DNA from 2 places in the Parafrankia discariae genome. Region 2 is predicted to be linked to the other one. Evidence: predicted binding sites of a transcription regulator. Region 2 holds the regulator's gene; the other holds the start of a gene.
What was found. The regulator LexA, encoded in region 2, represses DNA repair genes until DNA is damaged. The targets are predictions, from matches to a motif close to CGAACNNNNGTTCG.

Region 1 (11,010 bases), on a different contig from region 2:
AGAACCCGATCGAGATGGACGGCACCCGGGCGCTGCCCGAGGCCCAGCGCGACCGTTTCACCGCCCGGATCTCGATGGGCTATCCCTCGCCCACCGCCGAGCTGGCGATGCTCGACAACCACGGCCAGAGCGACCCGCTGGTCAACGTCGTCCCGGTCACCACCGCGGCCGAGGTCGCCAAACTGGCGAACGCGGCGCGCTCGGTGCACGTCTCCGGCGAGGTCCGCCAGTACATCGTCGATCTGGTCGGGGCCACCCGAAGACACCCGGAGATCACACTGGGCGCGTCACCGCGGGCCGCGCTGCACCTGATCCGCACCGCGCGGGCGCACGCCGCGATCAACCGGCGCGGTTACGTGCTCCCCGACGACGTCCAGGCGGTCGCCGGCCCGGTGCTGGCGCACAGGCTGCTGCTGCATCCCGAGATCATGCTGTCGGGCGAGCCGACGAACGACGTCGCGGCCCGGATCGTGACCGACCTGATCGCCCGGATCCCGATCGCCCGGCAGGACCCGGCACGTCCCTCGCGACGTGGCCGTTAGGGACACGTGCGCGACTTCCTCGCCGCGGTACGCGGGCTGACGGTCCGCGGCCGCTCGTTCCTCGCGGCCGGCGGGGCGTGCGTGGCCTCGGCGGCGGTCATCGGTGAGCAGGACCTCCTCGCGGTCGGTGCCCTGCTCGCCGCGCTGCCGCTGTTCGCGGCCGGGTTCGTCGCGCGGACCCGCTACCGGCTGGCCTGCACCCGCCGGCTCGAGCCGCCGCGGGTCACCGCGGGCGACACCGTCTCGGTGCGGATCCGGCTGGACAACGTCTCCCGGCTGCCGTCCTCGGTCCTGCTCGTCGAGGACGCGTCCCCCAACCTCGGCCACCGCGCGCGCTTCGTGGTGGACCAGATCGAGCCGGGCGGCTCCCGCGACCTCTCCTACCCGCTGAGCGCCCAGGTCCGCGGCCGGTACCAGGTCGGCCCGCTCACGATCCGGCTGACCGACCCCTTCGGCCTGTGCGAGCTGGAACGCAGCTTCCGGGGGCGGGATGAGCTGATCGTCGCCCCCGCCCTGGAACGCCTGCCGCTGACGCCGCTGGTCGGTTCCTCCTCGCTCAACAACGAGGTGCGCCGTTCGTCGGCGCGGGCGGGTGAGGACGATTCCACCACCCGGCCGTACCGCTCCGGCGACGATCTGCGCAAGGTGCACTGGAAGACCACGGCCCGGCTGGGTGAGCTGATGGTGCGCCGCGACGAGCGGCCGCTGACCGGCGCCGCCACCGTGCTGCTCGACACCCGGCAGGCAGCCTGGCCCGAGCCGGCCCGGGACGATCCCTTCTCCTGGGCGGTCGGCGCCGCGGGCTCCATCGCGGTCAACCTCGCCCGCAGCGGCTACGGGGTCCGGCTGATCGCCGACACCGGGGTCGCCGCGACCGGCCCCGGCAACGCCGTCGGCGCCCTGCTCGACGAGCTGGCCGTCATCGCACCGACACCGGCGGCCACCCTGGGCCCGGCGTTGACCAGCCTGCGCTCGGCCGAGCACTCCGGCATGGCCGTCGTCGTGCTCGGGCGCACCGACCAGGCGACGGCTTCGATGATCGCGGGTGCCCGGCCGCGCAACGCCCCGGCCATCGCGGTGCTGGTGGACCTCGCCGGCTGGGGCGCGACGCCGGCGGCCGGGGGCGATCTGGAGGTCACCCGGCACACCCTGACCAGGCACGGCTGGACCGTTCTGGTCGCCGGTGCCGGGACCCGTCTCACCGACACCTGGCCGCAGGTCTTCCAGCCGGGCGTCTCGGCCGGGCGCCGGTTCGCGGTCGGCAACGCCAGGGGCGGCATGGCCCGGGTGTCGTACGGGTCCGCGTCGGGCACCGGTGCGGCCGGCCCCGCGGGGCCACCCACCCACGCCGGACCACCCACCCGCGCGGAGAACAGCGCCCCCGCCGGCCGGACGCCACCCCCGCCCGCGACCGGCCCGCTGTACCGGCCTGGCTCCCCCCACGAGCCCGCCACCACAGGTGGCCGTCCCGCGTCGAATGGTCACGGATGGTGACTCCACGGCCCTTCTCCGCCCTGCTGGGCGGGCTGGCCTGCCTGCTCGCCAGTGCCGCGCTGGCCCCGCTGTTCGACGGGTTCGGCTGGTGGTTCGGGCCCGTCCTGATCGCGACGGCGGTCGCCGTGAGCACCGCGGTGCTGGGCCGGCTGCTCGGCGCCCTGTTCCGGCTGCCGGCGTCCACGGGCATCTGCCTCAGCCTGATCGGCCTGCTCACCACCCTGACCGGGGTGAGCGCGCGGGACACCGCCCTGCTCGGAGTGATTCCGACCCCGTCGACCGTGACGGCGCTGCGCGAACTGGCACTGGCCGGCAAGCACGACATCGGCGAGCTCGCGGTGCCGGTACCGGAACGGCCCGGCCTGGTGGTTCTGGTGTTCGTCGCCGTGTACCTCGTCGTCATGGCGGTCGACCTGATCGTGGTGGTCGTGGACCGGCCCCCCCTGGCCGGCCTGCCGCTGCTCGGCCTGTTCGTCGTGCCGGCCGCCGTCCTGCCCACCGGGGTCGGCACAGTTCCCTTCGTCCTCGCCTCGGTCGGCTTCGTCGCGCTGATGCTGCTGGACGGCAACCGGATGGTCACCAGGTGGGGCCGCCCGGTCGGGGACCGGCCGCCCCGGGTCATCCGCAACGGTCTGGGATCACTCGGCGCCCGGGTGGCCGCCGGGTCGCTGGTGATCGCGGCGGTGGTGCCGCTGCTGGTGCCGTCCCTGGACGGGCACGGAGTGATCGACAGCGGTGGCGGCGGGCGTGCGGGGGACGGCCCGAGCTCGGCGAGCGTCGTGCAGCCGATCGTCTCGCTCTCCCAGCAGCTCCACGACGACCGCGAGATCCCGCTGCTGCGCGTCGTCACGGAGAACCCCCAGTACCTGCGGCTCACCGCCCTGGAGAACTTCGACGGCCAGCGCTTCACCCTGCGGGCCCTGAACGCCACGAAGGAAGCCCGGGTGAGTGAGGGCCTGCCCGGTCCGGGTCGGGACATCCGCACGATCCCGACCACCGCCTCGGTGACGGTCTCGCGCGCGATGGCCGAGCGCTACCTGCCCGTGCCGGGCATTCCCACCGACTTCGACGGGCTCGTCGGCGACTGGCGCCTCGCCGAACCGACGGGCACCGTCTTCTCCACCCGCACCTCGACCTCGGGGCTGCGGTACACCGTCAGCGCGGCGGTCCCCGACCCCACCCCGCAGCAGATCGCCGCCGCGACCGGCCCCGTGCCCGAGTCGATGAACGTCGTCACCCAGCTGCCGCCGGCCACCGACACCGACCCGCGGCTGCGCACGCTGCTCAGCCAGATCACCGCCGGCGCGAACACCGACTACGCCCGGGTCGTCGCCATCCAGAACTTCCTGCGCGGCCCGGAGTTCACCTACGACCTCACCGGCGCGCCCACCATTCAGGACGGCGCGCTCAGCGAGTTCCTCTTCGAGAGCCGGCGCGGGTACTGCGAGCAGTTCGCGTCCGCGATGACCGTCCTGGTACGGATGCTGGGGCTGCCCGCCCGGGTGGCCATCGGCTTCACCCACGGCACCCGCGGGGCCGACGGCACCTGGGTGATCACCAACAAGCAGGCGCACGCCTGGCCCGAGGTCTGGTTCCCGACCCTGGGCTGGCTCCCGTTCGAGCCGACCCAGCGCTCGGACGGGGCGACCCCGGCCCCCGACTACGCCCCGTCGACGACCGACCAGCCCACGGACCCGGACCAGGCCGAAGTCCCGCAGGCGGACGGCGAGGTCGCCGTCGAGCCGACACCGAGCGCGGTGCCCGTCCCCGACGACCAGGGCGGCGCGACCGAGGAGCTGACCGCCGGGACCGGCGACAAGGCTGTGGGCGCCCACAAGGACACCTTCCCCCCCGCCTGGCTGCCCTGGGTCGGGCTGGGCGTCGTGATCCTGGTCCTGCTCAGCGTTCCGGCCCTGGCCCGGGTGGTGCTGCGCCGGCGCCGGATGGGCTCGGGCGGCCCCGACCGAGCGGAGGCCGAGGCCGTCGCCCGCGTGCACGCGGCCTGGGCCGAGCTGGTCGATGTGGCCGCCGACCTCGGCATCCACCTGCGGACGAGTGACTCGCCGCGTTCGGGCGCGCAGCGGCTGATCGGCTACCTCGAGGCCGGTCCCGAAGCCGGGTCGGCGGAGGTCGACGCCGCCCGGCAGGCCCTGATCCGGCTGGCGATGGCCCAGGAACGGGCCCGCTACGCCCCCGCCGGAATGGCCGCCCCCGACCCCGGCGTGAACGTCTTCGCCGATCTGGCCCTGGCCCGCCGGGTGCTGTGGTCGGTGGCGCCCCGCAGCCGCCGGGCGATGGCCACGGTGGCCCCGCCGTCGATGATGCAGCGGGCGCGACAGCTGCCGGTGCGCGATGTTCTCGGGCGCCTCGGGCGCCGGGCCGACGACCGGGCGGACATCGACGCCGTGGACGACCAGGAAGCCGGGGTCGGGGCCTCCGCCGACGGACGGACACACCCGCCGCGACCGCCCGGCTGAGAGCCGGAGTCGCCCGCCCGAGGCGTGCCCGGCGCCGGGCACGCAGAACCGGGCCCCGCGGGCTGGTCCTGATCAGGGCGGGCACCACCCCGATCAGGCAGGCGCCCCACTCAGGCGGGAACCGGCCTGGTCAGGGACGGTCCTCCCAGCGGCGGCGCCACCGCTCCTCCACCCGTTCCATGAACGACGCCCGGGCCGGACGCGACCTGCCACCCGAACCGGGCCTGGATTTCGACCCGTGCGGGCGACGACCGACGTCGTTGCCCCGGCCGCTGATCCGACGCAGGTCGGCCGCCCCCCGCAGCGCCGCGAAGAGCATCATCAGGAACCCCAGGATCCCCAGGATCACGGTGAGGGGAACCTGGTTGAGGACCACGCCCACGACCAGGACGACGAGCCCGAGCGCGAACAGGACCCCGCTGCGCCGCACGCGCCGCAGCAGGTAGGTCCTGGGGTTCGTCGACCGGACCGTGCTCGCGAACTTGGGATCGTCCTCGACGAGAGCGCGCTCGATCTGCTCCAGTAGGCGCTGCTCGTTCTCCGAGAGCGGCATCGACGCTCCTCCCACGACCTTCAGGCCCGCCGGACGGAACCTGACACCCAAGAATAGGCATGTGCGGGGCCGAGGCGGTAGGCAACAGGTCATGCTGTGTCCAAGCCGGTTCGAACCCACTCCGACCAGAGCTATTCGGCGTACTGGGCTCCTGCCCGGGCCGGCGGGGTTCATGCCATGCTCATCGTACGATCATGGCGTTCGGTGATCGTGACCGCGGCCGTTCCGGGACCGTTCGAGCCTTCCGGGGCAACGGGTTCACACTCGGTCGGGCCCCCACTCACGGGGAGGAGCCGGGCGCCGCGAGCGGCCGGGCAGCAGCGACGCGGGCCGGACGGCCTCCTCCCCGAACCGCCGGCGGGCGCCGTCGGCGGCACGGTCGACCTCGGCCCAGCCTGACGGCCGCTCGTCGAACGCCAGCTGGTGGCTCGTCCGCCCTGCGGCGGACAGCCGGGCCGCGCGCACCCCGAGCAGGCGCACCAGCGGGCGGGAGATGGCCCGGAGCTCGTCGAACAGCTCGCCCGCGGTGCGATGGACCACCCAGGTGACGTCAGTCGGCTCGGCGAGGGTACGGGCCCGTGTGACGGTCGTGAAGTCGGCGTACCGGACCTTGATCGAGATGTTGCGCGCGGCCTGGCCGCGGGCCCGCAGCCGGGCCGCGACACGCCCGCTGAGGCGGAGCAGCTCCCGGGCGAGCCGCTCGGGGTCGGCCAGGTCGACGGGGAAGGTCTCCTCGGCGCCGACGGACACGTCGGCGCCGTCGGGCTCGACACGGCGATCGTCCCGCCCGTGCGCGAGCGCGTGCAGATGGCCGGCCGCACCCGCGCCGAGGGCGCGCCGCAGTGTGTCGGCGGGCGTACGGGCGAGGTCGCCGACCGTGCGTATCCCGAGCCGGGTCAGCGCCTGCTCCGTGCGCGGCCCGACCCCCCACAACGCCGCGGTCGGCAGCGGGTGCAGAAAGGCGATGACCTCACCGGGGGGAACCACCAGCAGGCCGTCCGGCTTGCACCGGGCGGACGCGATCTTCGCGACGAACATCGACGGCGCCACCCCCACCGAGCAGGTCAGGCCCTGCTCGGTGGCGATCCGGCCGCGGATGGCCCGCGCGATGTCGACCGGGGTACCGAACAGCCGCCGCCCGCCGCCCACGTCGAGGAAGGCCTCGTCAAGGGAGATCGGCGCGACCAGCGGCGTCACGTCCCGGAAGACGACCATGATCGCGCGGGAGGCCTCGCGGTAGCGGCCGTGATCGGCGGGGACGACGACCGCCGTGGGGCACAGCCCGCGGGCCCGGGCCATCGGCATGGCACTGCGCACCCCGAAGTCCCGCGCCTCGTAGGTCGCGGAGAGCACCACCCCACGACTTCCCCCGCCGACAATCACCGGTCGGCCACGTAGCTCGGGTGCGTCCCGCACCGCGACGGAGGCGTAGAAGGCGTCCATGTCGACGTGCAGGATCCGGCTGCCCGCCGACTCCGGCGCGGGCTCCGGCGGGGGCTTCACCGCGGCCCTCCCATGGTGCCGTCAGCGTGGCAGCAGGAGACCGATGACCAGGCCGACGGCGAGGCTGCCCGCCGAGAGCCCGGCGACCCGCACCAGCCAGGTGTTCCGCCGCCGCGCCAAGGGCCGCCTCGGCACCGCCCGGCTGCCGTGCCGCTCGTCCACACCAGCGACCACCACCGGAAACCACCACCCTCGGTAATCATCGAACCCCAAGATGTAACCGATGGTGACCGAACGTGTGCCTCGACGCAAGGCTGTGCCGTCATCAAAAGTCCCCGGGGCGCCCACCCGCCGCCAGCGGCAACGGGCGCGGGCGGCTCGGCACCGGCATGGCCGTCCCCGGCGGGGACGGCCATGCCCGGGGTGCGGCGGCCGTTCCGGGGGGCGGTGACCACCGGTCGGTCCGGCGCGACCAGGCGTCCTGCCGGCCGGGCGAGAACCCCACGGCCCGGGCGACATCCCGCATCACGGACCGGGGCCGGTAGGTGATCACATCCGCCACCCGCGCCGCGCTGTCCCGGCCGTAGCGGCCGTGGACGTACTGGATGACCTCCTCCCGGCGCCCCGACTCGATGTCCAGGTCGATGCCGGGTGGCCCATCCCGCCCGGGGGCGAGGAAACACTCGAACAGCGGCCCGAAGGACACCGCGTCGGCATTGGTGATGCCCAGCGCGTAGCAGACCGCCGAGTTCGCCGCCGATCCCCGCCCCTGGCAGAGGATGTCGCCGCGCCGGCAGAACTCGACGATGTCGTGAACGATCAGGAAGTAGCCGGAGAACCCCAGGCTCTCAATCAGCTTCAGCTCGTGGACGAGCTGGTCGTAGGCACCCGCCACCCGTTCGGCCCGGGCCGGGCCGTACCGGCGGGCCGCGCCCTGCGTGGTGAGCAGCCGCAGCCAGCTCGCCTCGTCGTGCCCGGCCGGTACGGGGAAGTCCGGCAGGCTCGGCGCGACCAGGTCGAGCCCGAACGCGCACTCCGCGCCGATGCGGGCCGCGGCCCGGACGGCCTCCGGAAAGCGGGCGAACCGGGCCGCCATCTCCGCGCCGGAACGCAGGTGGGCCGTGCCGGCGGGGGGCAGCCAGCCGTCCCTCTCGTCGAGGGAGCGGCGCGCCCGCGCGGCGGCCATCGTCGCCGCCAGCCGCGCCGACGCCGGGGTGGCGTAGCGGACGTCGCCGGAGGCGACGACCGGCAGCCCGGCGTCCCGCGCGAGCCCGGTGAGGACGTCGTTGCGGGCCGAGTCCAGCGGGGCGGCGTGATCCCACAGCTCGACCGCGACGTTCTCCCGGCCGAACAGGGCGACCAGCTCGTCCAGGGCGGCGCGGCCGGCGGCCGCGCCCGGGAAGCCCTCGGGAGCCGGCGCCGGCCCTGAGGGGCTGGTGCCGCCGGCGACCAGCGCCCGGGGAACCGCGCCCTCGCGGCACCCGGTGAGCACCTGCCAGTGGCCGCCGGCGGCGGCCGCGACCAGGTCCTCGGGCTGGCTGGCGCCGTCGAGGAAACTGAAGGCCGAATGGCAGTGCAGCTCCGCGTAGGGGACCACCGGCCCCTCAGCCACGGGTGGCCTCAGTCAGGTGCGGCGTGGTCAGCGCCACGTCCACCCCTCGGGGGACGCGGCCTGCGCCAACGGGGGCTGGGAGGGGACGCCGAGCGCCGCCTCGACGAGCCCGAGGAAGATCTCCACCTGGCGGACGAGGTCGTCGGCGTCCCTGGTCGTCACGACGGCGAGCCCGGCCTCGGCCGCGGCCCGCCGCCCGGCACCCGCGGCGAAGAACGCCGACCACTCCTCGAGCTCGGGGGCCACCAGCGCGAGCAGCCGCCACGCGCTCGCCGGGCGGCCCCGATGACCCGGGCGGGGCTGCGCGCGGGCGGCGAGAACGGCGGCCGCGGCCCGCAGCGCGGCGAGATGCGCCAGCGCGTAACGCTCACCCGCCGGGCGGGTGAAGGCCGCCTCGGCCAGCCCGCGCCGGGCCGAGGTGAGGAGCTCGTCCCGGGAGCGCCGCGGGAGCCCCGAGGCGGGGAGCATCGTCCGGCCCGGGGCCTGCCCGGGGACCGGCCTGGGGGGGCCGGGACCGTCGTGACGGCTCGCCCCGCCCCGACGGCCCGCCGCGCCCTGGTCGCCGGCCGCTCCGAACCCACTGGCAGTGCTTCGCCGAACCGCACCCACTGGGATCACCTCTCCGATGCCGAGCCAGCCCGATATCGAACGCATGTTCGAAGATAATACCGGGCCGGCCGGCCGTCAACCCGCCGGCGCGGCGCGCCACCCGGACGGGTCGAGATCGGGGTAGGCGGGCGCCGGCGGCACCGACTCGTCCTCCAGCAGCAGGAGGAACCAGCCGAGCGGCACGAGCACCGCGACCTCGGGCACCCAGCCCCGACGCGGGTCGGCCACCGTCGCGGCGCCGAAGTCCGGGCGGGCCACGGGCGGGCGGTGGCGCGTCAGGTCGGACGGGTCCACCAGCACGATCGCGACCCCGTCGTGCGCGAACCGGACGACGTTGGCGTTCCGCCAGCCGACGAATCCCCGCTCGAAGACGTATCCGGCGGCCCGGCGGCGCGGGCGCAGCCAGCGCAGCGTGGAGCCGTCCGCGAGGTCGACCAGGCCGCCCCGCGAGCGGGGCCGGAACACGGCGAGCGGCAGCCGCGTCACCGGGTCGACCACCCGCACCCCCGCACCGTCGAGGTCCGGCTCCAGCCGGAGCGGGCGGCCGGCGGCCATGAGCTCCACCCCGCCGTCCCGGTGCCACCGTTCGAGGACGGCCGCCCGGTCACCGCGCACCCGCACCTGGTTGCGGGAGCCCGGCACGAAGGCGTAGCCGATCTCCAGCGGCAGCAGACCGTCGAACCGCGCGGGGCGGCCCCCGGTCGCCCCGGCCGCGCCACGACCGAGGACCACCCCGCGGCGGCGGTGACCCGGCGTCTCGTCCGTTCCACCGCGGGACGCGCCCGGCACCGCCGCGAGGCCCGAGAACTCGAAGATCGACATGATCGACACCCTCCCTCCGCCATCGCGGGACCCCGAACACCCCCCGTCGAAATGCGCGGCGGCCCGGTATGGCTCTCCACAACGAGTGCACCCCGGACCGATCAACAACCGGTACACACCGGATCACGGCCGCCGTTGACCCGGAGTTGAAAGCGCCGAATCGCACGGACGACGCTCGCGCGGCGATTCCAGGGTTGTCCCGGTGTCCGCCACGGCCGGCCGCGGAAAAGGCAGAATCAGAAGGACGAGCACCGCCGACGCACCGCGCCACACCACACCGGCGGCGGCGGCGGCGGCCACATTCGCCCGAGAGGACCAGATGCCCGATCCGGACCGGCTCCAGTTCGCCGTCCTGGGCCCGTTGGAGGTCACCGCTGGCGGTGTTCCCGTCGTACTCGGCGGCACCCAGCGAAAGGTGCTGCTCGCGGCGCTGCTGCTCGAGGCCGGGCAGGTGCTGTCCACCCAGCGCCTGATCGAGGTGATCTGGAGCGATCCGGCCCCGGAACGGGCGCTCGCCACGTTGCGGACGCACGTCAGCGAGCTGCGCCGCCGGCTGGAGAGCCCCAGCGCGGCCCAGGTGCTCATCCGTCGGGGAGCCGGTTATCTGCTCGACGTGGGACCGGCGCAGATCGACGCCGAACGCGCCCGGCGGCTGTTGGAGCAGGGCCGGCGTGCCATTGAGGACGGCGACCCGGTCAGCGCCATCGCGCCGTTGCAGGAGGCGCAGGCGCTCTGGCGCGGCCAGCCTTTGGTCGATCTCGCCGACTATCCCTTCACAACGGGGTACGTCGAAAAACTGACAGAGCTTCACCTTGACATCCAGAAGACGCGAATCTCAGCTGATCTGTCGCTGGGCCGACACCGCGAGGTCATCGGTGATCTGCGGATGCTCGTCACGAGACATCCGCACGACGACGGGCTGCGCCGGGAGCTCGTTCTCGCCTTCTACCGCGACGGCCGCACCGAGGACGCCGCCCGGGCCTGCCGGGAAGGCCTCGAGGCGCTCCACGATCTCGGTCTGGAATCCCCGCTGCTGCAACGGCTGCAGGAGGACGTCCTGCGCGCCGATCCGGGACTGGCCTGGACGCCACCGCGTGCGCTGGGCCGGCCGGTGTCGGCCCCGCCCACCGGGCAGGGCGTCTACCAGCTCCCGCCCGACATCGAGGAGTTCACCGGCCGCGACACGATCCGCGGCCAGATCCTGGCCACCCTCGCCGATCCGGTGGCGGGCGCGAAGGGGACGGTCGTCGCCGCGATCGCCGGCAAGGCCGGGGCGGGGAAGACCGCGCTCGCGGTCTACGTGGCCCACCGGGTCCGCGACCGGTTCGCCGACGCTCTGTACGTGGATCTGCGCGGCACCAGCGAACCGCTCGACCCGCACCGCGTCCTGGGCCGGTTCGTCCAGGCGATGGGGGTCAGCCGGGCCGCGGTCCCCGCCGACCCCGACCATCTGGTCGA
Region 2 (11,010 bases):
GTGCTCGGCCCGCGGCGTGCCGGCGACGACCCGGCCGGCGGCCGCCGCCGCGCTCGGCGCCGACCTCGTCGCCGCCGCGGCGGCGGACGGATTCCGGCTCGCCTTGCTGATCATGGGTGACGGCAGTGCCCGGCGGACGGTGAAGGCCCCCGGCAGCCTGGACCCGCGGGCCGCCGCGTACGACGCCGCGGTCTCCGCCGCGCTCGCCACACTGGACGTCGCCGCGCTGCTCGCCCTGGATCCCGCGCTCGCGGCCGACCTGCTCGTGCCGGGCCGCGCGTCCTGGCAGGTCCTCGCCGGCGCGGTGCGCCGCGCGACGCCGGGGGACCCGGCCCGGTCCTGGACGAGCCTGCTCCGCTACGACGACGCCCCGTTCGGGGTCGGCTACCTGGTCGCCGGGTGGGAGCGGGTGGACGGCGACCACGCTGTGGAAAAGCACGCCGAGGAAAACCGCGCCGAGGAAAACCGCGCGGCGGGAAGCCACGCCGACGGGCGGGAGGGGCGTGCCACCGCGCGGAGCGGCCGGTGACCGCAGCCCGCGACGGCCGGGCCGGGCCGGTCATCGCCGTCGTCGGCCCGACCGGCGTCGGCAAGAGCGATCTGGCGGTCGAGATCGCCCGCGAGCTCGACGGAGAGATCGTCAACGCCGACTCGATGCAGCTCTACCGGGGGATGGACATCGGCACGGCGAAGATCCCGCTGGTCGAGCGCCGCGGCGTGCCCCACCACCTGCTGGACGTCTGGGAGATCACCCGCACCGCGGACGTCGCCAGCTACCAGACCGACGCCCGGCGGGTCGTCGACGGCCTGCTCGCCGCCGGCCGGGTGCCGATCCTCGTCGGCGGATCCGGCCTGTACGTGCGGGCGGTCCTGGACAATCTGTCATTTCCCGGTACCGACCCGGCCGTCCGGGCCCGGCTCGAACGCGAGCTCGCCGAGGTCGGGCCGGGGCCGCTGCACGAGCGCCTGACCGGGCTGGCGCCGACCGCCGCGGCGGCGATCCTGCCCGGCAACGGGCGGCGGATCGTGCGGGCCCTCGAGGTCGTCGAACTCACCGGTACCTTCGAGGCAACTTTGCCCGAATATCAAGCGGTATATGACGTCGTCCAGCTCGGTCTGGACCGCCCGGACCTGGACCTGAGGCTCGCCGAGCGGGTGGAGCTGATGTGGCGCGCGGGCTTCGTCGACGAGGTCGTGGCGCTCGCGCGGGCCGGGCTGCGCGACGGGCGGACCGCCTCGCGGGCCCTCGGGTACGCGCAGATCCTGGCCGTTCTCGACGGCGCAATGGACTCCATGGACACGGCCAAACAGGCCACAACAACGGCCACCAGGCGCTTCGCCCGTCGGCAAAGGTCCTGGTTCCGGCGTGATCCGCGGATATCCTGGCTGGAATTTCCAGACGTCGCCGCGGCGCTCGCCGAGGTACGACGTCTGGTGGGTTCGCGCTGAACAGTGAGTTCACTCTGACAGTGGGTTGGCTCTGACAGTGAGTTCACTCTGACAGCGGGTTCGCTCTGACGTGTGGCCGGCCCAGCGCCGCGGGAGCTCCGCCTGACCCGTCGGCCCGGGTGCCGGCCCATCCCGGCGTCTGGAGAGTCCGACGTGACCGCGCTCGACCTTGCCCTGGTTCCCGCGCTGTACGCCTCGTTCGACGACGGTTCGCTGCGCCTGCACTACCAGCCGGACGTCGACCTGCGTAACGGGTCCGTTCCGGGGATGCAGGCGCGGCCCCGCTGGGCGCACGCCGAGTTCGGCCTGCTCGGCCCGGCGGACTTCATGCGTGTCGCCGAGGCCGCCGGACTGGTCGGCCAGGTGCACCAGTGGGTGCTGCGGATGGCGGTGACCGAGGCCCGCACCTGGCATCGGATGGCCGCGGGCACCTCGGTCCGCCCCCCGCGGCTGTGGGTGCGCATCGACGGCCGCCACCTTGCCCGCCCCGAGTTCCTCGCCGAGGTGGAGCGACTGGTGCTGGGTCGGTCGCTGCCGCCGGGCGCCGTCGGCCTGCAGTTCACCGAGGACACACTGGCGTTCGCGCCACCCGCGCTGCCCCGGCTGCTGACGCGGCTGCGGGATCTCGGCGTCGCGGTGGGCGTCGACGCGTTCGGGACGTGGTACGGCTCGTTGTCCACTCTGGACGTGCTCCCACTGGACCTGGTGCGGATCGACGGTCGGTTCCTGCGGGCGACGATCCGCGACCTGGAGGGCGAGGCGGCCTTCGCCTCCCTGGTGGGGGTGGCGCACCGCCGGCGCATGGTCGTCGTCGCCGAGGACGTCGACACCGCGGGGCTGGCGGACCGGGTCGGCCGGTTGGACTGCGACCGGGTGTCCGGGCCGCTGTTCTGCCCGCCGGTGCCGGTGGAGGACGCCCGGATGATCGCGCTCGGCCGGGGCCGGCCGGACAGGTGGTACAAGCCGTCCGCCGAGACCCGGGCCGAGCCTCGCGCCGAGACCGGCTTCCGGCCGGCGAGCGAACCCGGTCCGCGTCGTGAACCGGCGGCTCCTCCGGCTCCTTCGGGTCCCTCCGGCCACCCGCGTGTCGCCACCCGGCCGGGCCGGCCCACCGGGCATCCGGGTGGTTCCGGGCGAGGGGACAGATCCTGGGCGGGTGCCGCGGGGTGAGTGGGCCCCGGCCGTACGATCGCGGCGTGCGCTTCGTCAAGGGACACGGAACGGGCAACGACTTCGTCATCCTGCCGGATGCCGACGGCGAGCTCGACCTCAGCCCCGCGCTGGTGCGGGCGCTGTGCCACCGGGGCACCGGCATCGGTGCTGACGGCGTGCTGCGGGTCGTGCTGACCGCCGCCGAGCCCGCTGGTGCCGCCGCGCTCACCGCCGGCGGCGGTGAGCGCGCGGCGGCCCGCTGGTTCATGGACTACCGGAACGCCGACGGGTCGATCGCCGAGATGTGCGGCAACGGGATCCGGGTGTTCGCCCGTTATCTCGTCGACGCCGGCTACGCCGCGCCCGGCCGTCTCGTCATCGCCACCCGGGCCGGCCTGCGGGCGGTCGAGGTGCCGGCGGACGGCGACGTCACCGTCGAGATGGGGCCGCCCGAGCTCGCCGCCGGCCCGGTGCCGGTCACGGTCGCCGGGCGGGAGTTCGCCGCCGTACCGGTTTCGATGGGGAATCCGCACGCGGTCTGCTTCGCCGACGACCTCGACCCGGCCGGCCTGGCGCGTCTCGACCTGCGCGCCCCGGCCTACCCGGCCGCCGCCTTCCCCGAGGGCGTGAACGTCGAGGTGGTCGTACCGGCCCCGGACGGGGTCGCCATGCGGGTCTTCGAGCGGGGCGTCGGTGAGACCGCGTCCTGCGGCACCGGCGCCTGTGCCGTCGCCGTGGCCTGGGCGACCCGCAACGACGTCGGGCCGCCCGCGCGGGTCGCGGTCGATCTGCCCGGCGGGCGGTTGACCGTCGGCTGGCGGGAGTCGACCGTCCTGCTCAGTGGCCCGGCCGTGCTGGTGTCGGACGGTGTCCTTCGTCCCGACTGGCTGCGCGCGGCGGGTGGTCCCGTCCCGGTGGCTCCCGGCGGCGAGCGGCGTCCGAGCGCTGTCGGCGCCGGCTGAGCGGGGCCGGGAGCGGCCGGGCGGGGTCGGGTGTGGACCGCCGGGTGTCCGGTGCGGATCCGCCGATGTCGCCCGTGGCGGGCGCCGCCTGGTAAAGGGCTCGCGATCGTGGGTACGCCGTGTCACGCTGAGGGCGACGGTGTTCCGTCGGCCGGGTTCGCCCGGCCGGCGGGGCGAGGCAGTGCCGTCCCGGCCGGGGCGGACTGGAATGACGCGGTCACCGTGCCGCGTTGAGAACGGATGGTATGAGTCTTCGCGCTGACGCCGCTGTGGCGTCCACCCGGCATCTGAAACTGCGTTCCGACGGAAGCGACGGTCACGACGACCACGAGGGTCACGAGGGTCGTGACGTCACCGCGCTCGCCCTGGCCGAGACCGACGGGTTCTCGTTCTTCGACGAGGAGGGCGACGGGCTCGACCTGGCGGACCGTGGCGCGCTGCGCCGCGTCCCGGGCCTCACCACCGAGCTCGAGGACGTCACCGAGGTCGAGTACCGCCAGCTCCGCCTGGAACAGGTCGTTCTGATCGGGGTGTGGACGTCGGGCTCGCAGGTCGAGGCCGAGGCGTCCATGGCGGAGCTGGCCGCGCTCGCGACCACCGCCGGGTCGGTGGTGCTCGACGCGCTCGTGCAGCGCCGGGACCGGCCCGACGCGGCGACCTTCGTCGGCTCCGGCAAGGCCAAGGAGCTGGCCGAGATCGTGCTGGCGACCGGCGCGGACACGGTGATCTGCGACGGCGAGCTGACCCCCGGCCAGCTGCGCCAGCTCGAGGAGGTCGTCAAGGTCAAGGTGATCGACCGGACGGCGCTGATCCTCGACATCTTCGCCCAGCACGCGACCTCGCGCGAGGGCAAGGCGCAGGTCGAGCTCGCCCAGCTGCAGTACATGCTGCCGCGGCTGCGTGGCTGGGGTGAGTCGATGTCCCGGCAGGCCGCCAGCGGCGGCCGGGCACCGATCGGTACCCGCGGCCCCGGTGAGACGAAGATCGAGACCGACCGTCGGCGGCTGCGCGCGCGCATCACCAGGCTGCGCCGTGAGCTCACCGGGATGGCCACCGTCCGGGCGACGAAGCGGTCGTCGCGCCGCCGCGGCGCCGTTCCCGCCGTCGCGATCGCCGGCTACACCAACGCCGGGAAGTCGTCGCTGCTCAACCGGCTGACCGGGGCGGGTGTCCTGGTCGAGGACGCGCTGTTCGCGACCCTCGACCCGACGGTGCGCCGGGCCACGCTGCCCGACGGCCGGGTGTTCACCCTGGCCGACACGGTCGGCTTCGTGCGCCACCTGCCGCACCAGATCGTCGAGGCGTTCCGCTCGACGCTCGAGGAGGTGGTGGACGCCGACCTCGTCCTGCACGTCGTCGACGGCTCGGCCCCGGACCCGATGGGGCAGATCTCGGCCGTGCGCGAGGTGCTCGCCGAGATCGACGCGGCCGGGGTCCCCGAGCTCATCGTGGTCAACAAGACGGACGCGGTCGACCCGACCACGCTCGCCGTCCTGCGCCAGGCGGTGCCGGACGCCGTCTTCGTCTCGGCCCGGTCCGGGGCGGGGCTGCAGGAGCTGGTGGACGCGCTCTCGGCGCGGATACCGCACCCGGAGGTCGAGATGTCGCTGCTGGTCCCCTACACCAGGGGCGATCTCGTCTCCCGCATCCACCAGATCGGCGAGGTGCTCCGGGTCGAGCACACCGGCAGGGGCACCGAGGTCGCCGCACGTGTGCCGGTGGGCCTGGCGGCCGAGCTGGAGCCGTTCCGCGCCTGACACCGGCCCTGACAGCCGCCCGGCCCTGCCAGCCAGCCTCGCTGGGCGGCTGGTGGCTGGACCAGCCGGCTGAACACCGCCGCCCGGCCTGAACACCGCACCGGTCAGACGTCCGACGTCTGACCGGTGCCTGTCACGCCCTGCCCGGCCGGCCGCGCGCCGGGATCAGACCCGGCGCATCACCGCCACGATCCGGCCGAGGATGGTCGCGTCCTCGGCCGGGATGTCCGAGAAGGTGGGGTTCTCCGGCGCCAGCCACACCCGGCCGTCCCGCTGCCGGAACCGCTTGACCGTGGCCTCTCCGTCGATCATCGCCGCGACGATCTCGCCGTTGTCGGCCACCGGCTGCTGCCGGACGACGACGAAGTCACCGTCACAGATGGCGGCGTTGATCATCGACTGGCCGACCACCCTGAGCAGGAACAGGGTGCCCTCGCCGACGATCTCCTTCGGCAGCGGGTAGATGTCCTCGATCGCCTGCTCGGCGAGGATCGGCCCGCCGGCCGCGATCCGCCCCACCAGCGGGACGTAGGTCGGCGTGCCGGCCTCCAGCGCCGTGGCCCCGGCGGGTGCCGCCGCGGCACCCGCGCGGGAGCGCCCGCCGGTCTTCGCCCCGCCGATCGGAAGCACCTCCATCGCCCGCGGCCGGTTCGGGTCGCGCCGGAGGAACCCCTTCTCCTGCAGCACCTTGAGCTGGTGCGCCACGCTGCTGGTGCTGGTCAGGCCGACGGCCTCGCCGATCTCCCGGACGCTCGGCGGGTATCCGCGCCGCTCCACCGCGGACCGGATGACCTCGAGTACCTTCTTCTGCCGTTGCGTCAGGCCCGAGGCGTCCGCGGGGCTGTCGGGGAAGTCCCGCACGTTGCCACGGGTGTCACCTCGGCGGGTACCCCGTTCCTGGCTGGTCATCGCCTACCGCTCTCCTGTCGATGCTTCCGCCTGGTGGATGATGCCACCGGCGGCTGCCGCGGACCGGGTGGTCGACGGCCCGGCTCCGCCAACACCCACCCGGTCGTTCCAATGCTTTGTCCGATTAGTAACTTTTTATCGGTTCGGCTGATCGGTTTGGTGGGGTCCTTCGTGCTCGGTCCATCTCGCGGTCCATCTCGCGGTCGATCTCGCACGATCGTCCACAACTGATCGTCCTTGACGGTAGTCGGCCGATCGCCGAATCTCAAACGTCTGTTCGAGCGTGTCGGGGGAAGTGTGCGTGGCGGCCGTGCAAGAATCGCTCAGGCGTTCGATCGAACAAGTGTTCGTGCCTGGGAGGTTGGCATGACCGACGGTGGCGGTGCGGCCGGTGGGAATGCGTCGGTTCGACGGGGTCACCCGGTGTCCCGCGGCTGCGCGGCGCGGCAGGGTCCGCGGGTGGCGACGGGTGCGCGGGGCGTGCGCGGAGCGCGCGGTGTGCGCGGGGCCGCGGTGGGCGGAGTCGCCGTTCGTGGTCGCGGGGTGCGGGGGGTGGCGGTGCGCGGTGTGGGTCGCGTGCCGGTAGGGCACCCGGTCCGCTCTCGTGGCGCCCGGTGTGGTCTGCCGGTGGCGGCTCCCGTCGCCACGGCCCCGCCTGGCGAGTCCGGGCGGCGCGGTGAGTCGAGGTCCGAGGGGGCCGGAGGACGCGGGGCCAGCGTCATAGAGATGCCCGGGATGTGGTGGCGTGTGGCCGCCGTCGGGTTGGCCCCGGCCGAGCCGGCCCCCGGCCCGCGACCTCGCCCACAACCTCGTCCGCCTCGTCCGCGGCCCCGTCCGCGACCCGGGTCGCGGGCCGGCCGGCGGGGGAGGCCGGGCGCCCGGCCGCCGCTGCGGCTGACCAGGCGCGGCCGGATCGTCGTGGTGGCGCTGGCGAGCACCCTGCTCGGCCTGGTCTTCTCTCTGGCGCTGGTGACCACGTCACAGGCGTTCACCGGCGTCCCGGTGAGCTACCGGACGCACGTCGTCCGGTCCGGGGAGACGCTCTGGGAGATCGCCCACGACGTCGCCCCCGAGGCGGACGCCCGCGACACCGTCCGCGGGCTCATGACCCTGAACGGCCTCGACACGGTGACGCTCATGCCCGGTCAGGAGCTCCGGCTGCCCTGACCCGGCTCCCCTGCCGCGGCCCCTGGGCCCCGAGGGCTCGACAGCGCGGCGGTTCGGCGTGCCCGGTGCGCTCGGCGTGCCAGATGTCGCGGATGGCCCCTGCCGGGGGCACGTCCGGCTGTCGCCGCCGAGGGTGTGTCGGGCCGGTGTCACGGCCTGTCGTGGCGTCGGCGCGGGCTGGCGAAAACACACCCGAGGACCACACGCGCCGGAGGGGCCGGTGTCGGATCTGTCGGTGGTGTGCGCTACGGTGGACACAACATCTTGTAGTTGCAGCACCGCAAGTCATCCACAGGTTGTTGCACAGGTAATCCACAGAGCCTTGACCGTCTGTCCACAGGGCCGTCGGTCGAAGTGACGGAACCCAGTCGGACGCACCCCGCGGGCGGCAGGGCCAGCCTGCCCGGGGTTGAGGGGAGCGGACCATGCGGTGCCCTTTCTGCCGGCATCCCGACAGCCGTGTCGTCGACAGCAGGGAGGCCGAGGAAGGCGCCGCGATCCGGCGCCGGCGGTCGTGTCCGGCCTGTGGCCGTCGGTTCACGACCATGGAGGAGGCCTCCTTGCGGGTCCGTAAGCGCAGCGGGGCCACCGAGCCCTTCAGCCGCGCGAAGGTGATCGTGGGAGTGCGCAAGGCGTGCCAGGGCCGCCCCGTCCGGTCGGACGATCTGGCGCTGCTGGCGGAGCGGGTCGAGGAGACGGTGCGCTCCTCGGGTTCCGCGGAGGTGGCCGCCGAGGATGTCGGCCGAGCGATCCTCGGCCCCCTCCGGGAGCTGGACGAGGTGGCCTATCTCCGCTTCGCCTCCGTCTATCTGGCGTTCGAGTCGCTCGGCGACTTCGAGGCGGCGATCGCGGCCCTGCGCGCCGAGTCGGCTGGCAGCGGCGAGCCGCCCGCCGCCGGGAAGCCGACCGCGGTGTCGGCGGCCACCCGGGCCTCAGCCGTCGTCGTTCCGGTGACCACGGGCCCACGGGCGGCGGCCGGCCCCTGACGGCCGGCCCGAGGTCCCGGAACCGGGATCCGGGCGTCCCACCAGTCATCCAGCCCGATTCGCGCCGGCCCCACGAACCCGGGCCGGTGGGCCGCCTGCCGACTCCGGCATCACGGGGGCCGGTCGCGAGAAAGGCCCGCGGCGCGCTCCGGTGAGCCTCCAGGCCCGTGTACCGGCCTGGAACGGAACCGGCCTGGAGCCGTGTCGGTGCGGAACCGGAGCCCCACCCGCCTCGGAGCCCCACCGGTCCCGGAGTCGTGACGGTTTCGGGCGGCGGTGGTCCGTGTACTGCCTGAGGTCACGGGAGCCGCCCACGGCGCACGTATTACAGGCATCGGCGCACGCGCCGCGGCCAGCACCTTCGCACCTGATGTTCGGACCCGACCACCAGTGCCCCCGCCCGCCCCCGACCCGATCCCGTCCGGCGCGGCCACGGGCATCGAGCGCCACCAGCCGGACCGGCCCCCGGGTACGCCGCGGTGCCCGCTGTGCCTGTCAGGGCCCGGCCAGGTCCGGCACGGCCTCAAGCCATACACACCGTCTCAGACCACACGCACCCGGCCGATCAGCGGAACAGCTGGTCCGGCCATCCCACCCTGCACTGCCGGCGCCGGGCCGGATCTGGCCCGGACCATGCCTGACCAGGCCTGCTCCGGGCACGTAAGCCCGGTGGCCGCTGTTTGAACCCGTCGAACGCGAACACGAGGAGCGCTATGACCGAGACCCGCGGCAAGGGGAACAGATCGGCCGCGAAGGTGGCCGGGCTGAAGATCCGGCGGGTTCGCACCACGCCCGGAGTCCACCCCTACGACGAGGTGGAGTGGGAGTCCCGGGACGTCGTCATGACGAACTGGCGGGACGGATCGATCAACTTCGAGCAGCGTGGGGTGGAGTTCCCGACCGCCTGGTCGGTCAACGCCTCCAACATCGTCGCCAGCAAGTACTTCCGCGGCGCGCTCGGCTCGCCCGAGCGGGAGTCGTCACTGCGCCAGCTCATCGACCGGGTGGTGCACCGCTACGGCGCGGCCGGCCGTGAGCACGGCTACTTCGCGTCGGAGGCCGACGCCGAGGCCTTCGAGCACGAGCTGACCTGGATGCTGCTGCACCAGGTCTTCAGCTTCAACTCCCCGGTCTGGTTCAACGTCGGGACGGCCGCGCCGCAGCAGGTGTCGGCGTGCTTCATCCTCGCGGTGGACGACACCATGGAGTCGATCCTCAACTGGTACCGGGAGGAGGGCCTGATCTTCAAGGGCGGCTCCGGCGCCGGCCTCAACCTCTCCCGGATCCGGTCCTCGAAGGAGCTCCTCTCCTCCGGCGGCACCGCCTCCGGCCCGGTCAGCTTCATGCGCGGCGCGGACGCCTCGGCGGGCACCATCAAGTCGGGCGGGGCGACCCGACGGGCGGCGAAGATGGTCGTCCTCGACGTCGACCACCCCGACGTCGTCGAGTTCGTCGAGACGAAGGCGCGCGAGGAGGACAAGATCCGCGCGCTGCGCGACGCCGGGTTCGACATGGACCTCGGCGGGCGGGACATCGCCTCGGTGCAGTACCAGAACGCCAACAACTCCGTGCGGGTCAACGACGAGTTCATGCGCGCCGTGGTCGACGGGACGTCCTTCGACCTGCGGGCCCGTCTCGACAACCGGGTGATCGAGTCGGTGGACGCCCGCGGGCTGTTCCGCACGATCTCCCAGGCCGCCTGGGCGTGCGCCGACCCGGGCATCCAGTACGACGGCACGATCAACGACTGGCACACCTGCCCGGAGTCCGGCCGGATCTCCGCGTCGAACCCGTGCTCGGAGTACGTCCACCTGGACAACTCGAGCTGCAACCTGGCCTCGCTGAACCTGATGAAGTTCCTGCGGCCGGACCGCACCTTCGACACCGAGACGTTCGTCGCGTCCGTCGAGCTGATCATCACGGCGATGGACATCTCGATCTGCTTCGCGGACTTCCCGACCCCGGAGATCACCAAGGTGACCCGGGCGTACCGACAGCTCGGCATCGGGTACGCGAACCTGGGCGCGCTGCTCATGGCCAGCGCCCGCGCGTACGACTCGGACGGGGGCCGGGCGCTCGCCGCCGCGATCACCTCGCTGATGACCGCCACCGCCTACCGCCGCTCGGCGGAGCTCGCCGGCACCGTCGGCGCCTACGACGGCTTCGCCCGCAACGCCGACGCCCACCGGCGGGTCGTGCGCAAGCACTCGGCGGCGAACGACGCCGTCCGCACCGTGCACGCCGAGGAGGCACGCCTGATCACCGCGGCTTCCAAGGAGTGGGAGCGGGCGCTGTCGGTGGGGGAGAAGCACGGCTGGCGCAACGCGCAGGTCAGCCTGCTGGCCCCGACCGGCACGATCGGCCTGGCGATGGACTGTGACACCACCGGGATCGAGCCGGACCTGGCCCTGGTGAAGATGAAGAAGCTGGTCGGCGGGGCCAGTATGAAGATCGTGAACCAGACGGTGCCGGCGGCGCTGCGCGCGCTGGGCTACGCAGAGGAGACGATCGAGGCGATCGTCGAGTACATCGCCGAGCACGGCCACGTGGTCGACGCCCCCGGCCTGCGCACCGAGCACTACGAGGTCTTCGACTGCGCCATCGGGGACCGCGCGATCAGCCCGATGG

Region 1: B056_RS0101180 (SAV_6107 family HEPN domain-containing protein) is a predicted target of LexA. The motif match lies at 8,767-8,780, and genes of this name have one in related genera.

The regions. Positions count from the first base shown of each region.
Region 1 is NZ_KB891102.1:277,483-288,492, forward strand. Features, by position in the region: gene B056_RS0101145 (AAA family ATPase) at 1-542, shown strand, start outside; gene B056_RS0101150 (DUF58 domain-containing protein) at 549-2,036, shown strand; gene B056_RS45260 (DUF3488 and transglutaminase-like domain-containing protein) at 2,030-4,513, shown strand; gene B056_RS0101160 (DUF3040 domain-containing protein) at 4,644-5,066, opposite strand; gene dinB (DNA polymerase IV) at 5,325-6,569, opposite strand; gene B056_RS42290 (hypothetical protein) at 6,591-6,746, opposite strand; partial or broken gene B056_RS0101175 (hypothetical protein) at 6,853-8,031, opposite strand; gene B056_RS0101180 (SAV_6107 family HEPN domain-containing protein) at 8,149-8,589, opposite strand; gene B056_RS0101185 (hypothetical protein) at 8,806-9,552, opposite strand; gene B056_RS0101190 (BTAD domain-containing putative transcriptional regulator) at 9,872-11,010, shown strand, end outside.
Region 2 is NZ_KB891241.1:184,939-195,948, forward strand. Features, by position in the region: gene B056_RS0125210 (class III extradiol ring-cleavage dioxygenase family protein) at 1-529, shown strand, start outside; gene miaA (tRNA (adenosine(37)-N6)-dimethylallyltransferase MiaA) at 526-1,449, shown strand; gene B056_RS0125220 (EAL domain-containing protein) at 1,603-2,619, shown strand; gene dapF (diaminopimelate epimerase) at 2,646-3,563, shown strand; gene hflX (GTPase HflX) at 3,809-5,320, shown strand; gene lexA (transcriptional repressor LexA) at 5,486-6,229, opposite strand; gene B056_RS44745 (LysM peptidoglycan-binding domain-containing protein) at 7,151-7,396, shown strand; gene nrdR (transcriptional regulator NrdR) at 7,822-8,382, shown strand; gene B056_RS0125250 (vitamin B12-dependent ribonucleotide reductase) at 9,096-11,010, shown strand, end outside.